2 regions of the Bittarella massiliensis (ex Durand et al. 2017) genome follow, and region 1 is predicted to be linked to the other one. Evidence: a T-box and tRNA genes for the amino acid it is inferred to sense, from the RefSeq annotation. Region 1 holds a T-box; the other holds one or more tRNA genes.
What was found. A T-box is a leader RNA that pairs with one kind of tRNA and senses whether it is charged. The one in region 1 lies ahead of tyrS (tyrosine--tRNA ligase), so its partner is inferred to be a tRNA-Tyr.

Region 1 (3,407 bases):
GCGCCAGGGGGCCGACAGGGCCCTGATCAGCGCTCTGTTTGAGGAGCTCTCCCCGGCGGTGGCCGCCCGGGCGGAGGAGATGGGGTACGACTGTCCCGACGGCAGCCTGCTGATCGTGCGGGAAATCGGGCGCGACGGCAGAAACACCTGCAAGATCGGCGGCCGTCCGGCCAACGTGTCCATCCTCAAGGAGTTGGGGCAGCTGCTCATCAACGTCCACGGCCAGCACGACAGCCAGCAGCTGCTGGACGAGAAGAGCCACATCCGGGTGCTGGACACCTACGGCCAGTTGGAACCCCTGCTCGAGCGCTACCAGGCCCAGTATGTTAAGGTGCGGGACCTCAAGCGCACCATCGCCGACTTGGAGGCCCGCCGCAGCGAGCGGGAGCGGCAGATCGACCTGCTCTCCTACCAGATTGGCGAGATCACCGAGGCCGACCCGGCCCCCGGCGAAGACCTGGTGCTGGAAGAGCAGATCAACAAGGCCAAATACGCCGAGCTCATCGCCCAGAACCTGCAGGCCGCACAGGACTGTTTGAACGGCGGGGAGGAGGGGAGCGGCGCCATCGGCCTGCTGCAGACAGCAGCTCAGTCCCTGCAAAACATCCGCGAATACCTGCCTGCCACCGGCGCGGTGGGGGACAAGCTGACCGCCCTCCTCTATGAGTTGCAGGAGCACGCCGCCGACCTCTCGGCCCTTTCGGGCGGGCCGGATGCGGACGCCTATGTGGACATCGACTTTTTGGAAAACCGCCTGGCCACCCTGCAGCAACTGGAGAAAAAATACGGCGCCACCCTCGACGAGGTACTCGCCTACCGGGACGACTGCCAGCGCCAGCTCGAGGCCCTTGCCGGCAGCGACGAGGAGATCTTCTCCCTCAAAGAGCAGATGCGGGACGAGCTGGGCACCGCCACTGACCTGGCCCAGCAGCTCTCGGCCAAGCGCAAAAAGGCGGGAGAGCGGTTCTCCGCCGCCATCTGCCGGGAGCTGGCCTTCCTCAACATGAGCGGGGTCACCTTTGTCACCGAGGTGGTCTCCGAGCCCAAGCTCCACCGGGACGGGATGGACGCCGTCCGCTTCCTCATCTCGGCCAACGTGGGGGAGGCGCCCAAATCCATCTCCAAAATCGCCTCCGGGGGCGAGCTCTCCCGCATCATGTTGGCCATCAAAAACATCCTCGCTGAGAAGGACCAAATCGACACCCTGATTTTTGATGAGATCGACACCGGGGTCAGCGGCAGCGCCGCCCAAAAAATCGGCCAAAAACTCAAAGAGACCGCCGCCTCCCACCAAATCATCTGTGTCACCCACTCGGCCAGCCTGGCCGCCTATGGGGGCAATCACCTGCTGATCTCCAAGCACTCCGACGGGGTGTCCACCTTTACCGACATCCGCCCGCTGGGGGAGGAGGACCGAGTGCGGGAGTTGGCCCGCATCATCTCCGGCGACGCGGTCAGCGGGGTATCACTGCAAAATGCGCGGGAAATGCTCGCCCGCGCCCAGGGCGGTGTTGACAACCGCCCGGCAAACGGGTAAGATACAGGTAATGCAAAAATTGCTTACAGGCAGAGAAGGGGACCAGTACCGCCGGCCCAAAGTCCCAAGAGAGCTTTCGTTTGCTGAGAGAAAGCGGCTTTTCCGGCGGGAATACACCCCTGAGCCGCCCTTTTGAACCCGGTTTTGACCGGCAGTAGGGAGGGCCGTCCGGCGCCCGTTACCGCGCCCCAACGAGGCCGTCGCCCCTTCAACATGGGTCGGGAGACGGCAAACTGAGGTGGTACCGCGCGTGAAAACTCGCCCTCTGTGCACAAAATATGCACAGAGGACTTTTTTTATCAAATGAAAAAGGAGAATGTATCGTGGGAATCTTTAATGAACTGCAGGCCCGGGGACTCATCGCCCAGTCGACCAACATGGAGAGGGTGGAAGAACTGCTCAACGGCGACAAGCCGGTCACCTTCTACATCGGCTTTGACGCCACCGCCGACAGCCTTCACGTGGGGCACTTTCTGCAGCTGACGGTGATGCGGCGGCTGCAACAGGCCGGTCACCGCCCCATCGCCCTGCTGGGCGGCGGCACCACTCTGGTGGGCGACCCCACCGGCAAGACCGACATGCGCAAGATGCTCACCAAGGAGGAGATCGCCCACAACGTGGAGCGGTTCCAGCAGCAGATGTCCAAGTTCGTCGACTTCACCGACGGGCGCGCCCTGGTGCTCAACAACGCCGACTGGCTCTGCAAGCTAAATTATCTGGACTTTCTGCGGGATGTTGGTGTATACTTTACAGTGAACAAGATGCTCACCGCCGAGTGCTTTAAGTCCCGCATGGAGAAGGGCCTCTCTTTTATCGAGTTCAATTACATGATCATGCAGAGCTACGACTTCCTGCACATGTACGACGCCGTCGGCTGCACCATGGAGCTGGGGGGCGACGACCAGTGGGCCAACATCCTCGGCGGGGTGGACTTGATCCGCCGCGTCAAGAGGGAAGAGGCATACGGCATGACCTTCACCCTGCTGACCACCAAAGAGGGCAAGAAGATGGGCAAGACCGAGAGCGGCGCCGTCTGGCTCGACCCCGAGAAGACCAGCCCCTACGAGTTCTTCCAGTACTGGCGCAACATCGACGACGCCGATGTCATCAACTGCATGAAAATGCTCACCTTTATGCCCCTGGAAGAGATTGCCCAGTACGAGGCGCTGCAGGACCGCGAGATCAACCGCGCCAAGGAAAAACTGGCCTTTGAATTGACCAAGCTGGTTCACAGCGAGGAGGAGGCGCAGAAGGCCCTCGAGGCGTCCAAGTCCCTCTTCGCCGCCGGTTCCGCCTCTGAGCACATGCCCACCACCCCCCTCGACCAGTCCCTGGTGCAGGACGGCTCCGTCGGCCTGCTGGATCTGATGGTGATGGCCGGTCTGACCCCCTCCAAAGGGGAGGCCCGGCGGCTGGTGCAGCAGGGCGGCGTCAGCGTCGGCGAGGAGAAGATCGCCGACGCCCAGCACCGCGTCTCCCTGGACGCGTTCAAAGACGGCTTTATCATCATTAAAAAGGGGAAAAAGACCTTCCATAAAATCACCCTGTAACAAAAAAGAGAGGTGTGCGCAGATGACGACAGAAGTGTTTGGCGTACCGGTAGAGTACAAGATCGTAGGGGAGGGGACCCCCGTTCTCTGCATCCACGGCTGGACCGAGAGCATGGTGCAGATGGAGCACAGCATCGAACCGGTGTTTGCCCCCTTCATCAGCTACAAGCGGATCTATTTTGACCTGCCCGGAATGGGGAAGACCCCCCGTTGCGACCAGGTCAAGAACAGCGACGACATGCTGCAATTTGTCAAAGCTTTTGTCGAGCAGGTCATCCCCGACGGGCGGTTTTTGGCCATCAGCCGCTCCTACGGCGGCT
Region 2 (3,407 bases), on a different contig from region 1:
CTTTTTTGGCGCAGTGGCGCAGCAGCAGATAGAGCCCCAGAGGGAGCAGCAGCGCCATGGCGAAGGCCAGCATGGACAGGTACTCCCGGTAGGAGAAGGCGAACACCGCCATGGCGACGCAGAACGCCCCGTAGATGATGCGCGCTTTTTTCACGGGAACATCCCCTTTCGGCGTCTTCTACTGTTGGTCGAGCAGGCTTTCGGTGATCTGCGGGGCCGGGGTGTCGTTGAGGATCTCCTGCAGCAGGGTCTTGGCGGTGACCCCACCGACCCGCGCCTTGGAGCCCAGCACCAGCCGGTGGGCGCCCACGTCGAAGAAGGTCTCCTGCACGTCGTCGGGCACCACGAAGTCGCGGCCGTAGAGGTAGGCCATGGCCTTGGCCATCCGGATGTGGGCCAGGGCGCCGCGGGGGCTCATCCCCAGGGTGATCATGGCGTGGTTGCGGGTGGCCTCGGTCAACTGGGCCACATATTCGTAGATGGCCTTGTGCACGGTGACCAGCTGGGTCTCCCGCTGCATCTGCAAAATTTCCTCCCGGCTGGCCTGGGGGATGACCTCGTCCAGCGGGTTGCTGTCGTGGCGGCGCTCCATGATGGTGATGGTGCTCTCCACGTCGGGATAGCCCATGGAGAGGCAGATGAGGAACCGGTCCAGCTGCGACTCGGGCAGGATCTGGGTGCCCGCCGAGCCCACCGGGTTCTCGGTGGCGATGACGATGAAGGGCTTGGGGATCTCGCGGGTGACCCCGTCGACGGTGATGTGGCCTTCCTCCATCACCTCCAGCAGGGCCGACTGGGTCTTGGAGGAGGTGCGGTTGATCTCGTCGGCTAAAAAGAGGTTGCAGACCGCCGCGCCGGGCTTGTACTCAAAATCGCCCAGCTGCTTGTTGTAGATGGTGAAGCCGGTGATGTCCGAAGGCATGACGTCGGGGGTAAACTGCATGCGGTGGTAGTCCAGCGAGAGAGCCTTGGAGAAGGCCATGGCCAGGGTGGTCTTGCCCACGCCGGGGATGTCGTCGAGGAGGACGTGACCCTGTGCCAGCAGGGCCATGAGGATCTTGGCGGCGATGTCGTCCTTGCCGACCACCGCTTTTTTGATTTCAGAAAGGATGCTTTGCGCCTTGGGGTTGTACGTGTGCTCCATGCTTTCACTCCCTTTTTGCTCTGTCCGCGCGGCCGTCTCCCCGCAGGGCGGGGCGGCAGGGCGGCCGTTTGCTATAACAACAGTATACATGAGCAAATTTTTTCATACAACCTGACGGAGGTTACAAAGTGTTACAGTTGGGTTACAGCGCGGACGGAGCAGGGAAAAGAGGGAGGCAGATCTGGTTGACAAACGGGCGCGGATGGGCTAAAATATAAAAGCTGTGTTACGAATATCCAGCAATTTTTGGTGTGCTGCGCTGTAACACAAAGGCTGACGAGGCGTAGCTCAGTTTGGTAGAGTGCCTGGTTTGGGACCAGGATGCCGCAGGTTCAAGTCCTGTCGCCTCGACCAATTTTTTTGTTGACAACGCAAAAAGAAGATGGTATAATCTATACTGTTGTCACATTTGCTGGTGTAGCTCAGTTGGTAGAGCAGCTGATTTGTAATCAGCAGGTCGGGGGTTCAAGTCCGTCCACCAGCTCCAGTTAAATGTGTAGCTAGGTGGGACTTGAACCCTAAGAGGGCTTTTTGCGTAAAGAAAATTGTTCAGTGAACAATTTTTAGCAAAAAGTGGCGCAGCGGCTATGCCGCAAGCCGTAAAAGCGCGAAGCGCTTTTGTCCGTCCACCAGCTCCATTGAAAAGAGCCGGCCAATGTGGCTACTAAAATAAAATATGGTGGAGTTCCCGAGTGGCCAAAGGGGGCAGACTGTAAATCTGTTGCGTTTCGCTTCGATGGTTCGAATCCATCCTCCACCACCAAACCTGCGGTGAGTAATTCGCGCTCCGCAGGTTTTTTCTTTTTACAGCAATGCTCCCGCGCTCGGGCAACGCCTAAAGTGTCCGCCCCTTTCAATAAATCAATCGCCGTATGGTTGCGTTTTGCAGCTGTATGGCGATTTCTTTTGTGTTTTTCTGCCGTATGTATCCCAACAGAGTCGATCTGTTGGCCAACACAGTTTAGAAGGTCCTGATGCAGGGGTTTCAATCCTCCCTTCAGTTTCTCACGCGCCTTTTTGCGCCCTTGTGACTGGGATATGGGCGGCCTCTCAATCGCTTTTCCCACTCAAACGGGCCGGTCCCCTGGGATGACCGGCCCGTTTTTAGTATTCGTGAGGGTTTACAGGCTTTTTATCAGTAGGCAGGATATGGTCGGAAAAGAGGATTGTAAAAAATTTCATAGAAATACTTGACATACTGTTCTAATTGGATTATTATGCTAATTAGAAATGGATTCTAATTATAGATCAAGGGTCGAATGAAATGATAAAGCGAAATACGATTCAGAGGGCTTTGGTTTTGAAAGCGGTCAATACCTTACAGTGCCATGCCACCGTTGAAGAAATTTACAGTCTGGTTGTCAAAGAGTACCCCAATATCAGCAAGGTGACTGTCTATCGGAATTTAAATCAGCTTGCGGAGAACGGGGAGATCCGAAAGCTGGAGGTTCCGGGCGACGCCGATCGGTTCGATCACCTATGTCACGATCACTATCATGCGAGATGCTTAAGATGCGGTCGGGTTTTTGATGTGGATATGGACTACATCGAAGATTTGGAAAAACGGATCAAGGATGCCCACGGTTTTGAGTTTAGCGGCCATGACCTGATGTTTAAAGGCATCTGCCCGGATTGCAAAACCAAGTCTCAATCATAGCCCTTTCGCAAATTCAATGTGCCATACGGGTGCATGATCCCGTAAATAATAAATTAGGAGGATATCAGTATATGAGAAGCATTACAACATTGGACCTGCAATATGCGCACAGATTTTACGGCTTTAAGGGAGAAGCTCAGTACTTGCACGGGCACACCGGTGTTCTGACCATTGAGGTTGAGGATTCGGTGGAATCTGGTGTAAATATGGTTTTTCCTTGCAACGAGATCCAGAAAACCGCTTGGGGAGTTCTGAAGAATTTTGACCACGCGCTGATCCTCAGAGAGGACGACCCCCTCCTTCCCGCCGTTCTTGACGTGTACGAAAAGCAAGGCATCCGCAACGGCGCACCGCAGAATCAGATGAAAGGCCCGGCTTTTAAAACAGAGTTGGCCACCGCTTATCCGGACTGCCGGTTGGTTGTTACAAAAGAAACCATGACGGTAGAGGGCATGATCAAAATCGTCTATGATTTGCTGAAGGATAAACTCAATATTGCCAAAATCACCTTTACCAGTGGTGTCAATGCAGCTTCTGCTGAATTCCAGACGGACAACAAGATCGATCGCTGCCCCTTGTGCGGCATCGCCCTCGACGAAAACGGCG

Region 2: it encodes a tRNA-Tyr, which carries the amino acid that the T-box ahead of tyrS (tyrosine--tRNA ligase) is inferred to sense. The anticodon was not compared.

The regions. Positions count from the first base shown of each region.
Region 1 is NZ_WWVY01000005.1:19,365-22,771, reverse strand. Features, by position in the region: gene recN (DNA repair protein RecN) at 1-1,537, shown strand, start outside; T-box leader at 1,561-1,806, shown strand; gene tyrS (tyrosine--tRNA ligase) at 1,858-3,087, shown strand; gene GT748_RS07150 (alpha/beta fold hydrolase) at 3,110-3,407, shown strand, end outside.
Region 2 is NZ_WWVY01000004.1:97,030-100,436, reverse strand. Features, by position in the region: gene GT748_RS06510 (DUF58 domain-containing protein) at 1-154, opposite strand, end outside; gene GT748_RS06505 (AAA family ATPase) at 179-1,144, opposite strand; tRNA gene GT748_RS06500 (tRNA-Pro) at 1,422-1,498, shown strand; tRNA gene GT748_RS06495 (tRNA-Thr) at 1,556-1,631, shown strand; tRNA gene GT748_RS06490 (tRNA-Tyr) at 1,823-1,907, shown strand; gene GT748_RS06485 (Fur family transcriptional regulator) at 2,409-2,801, shown strand; gene GT748_RS06480 (6-carboxytetrahydropterin synthase) at 2,873-3,407, shown strand, end outside.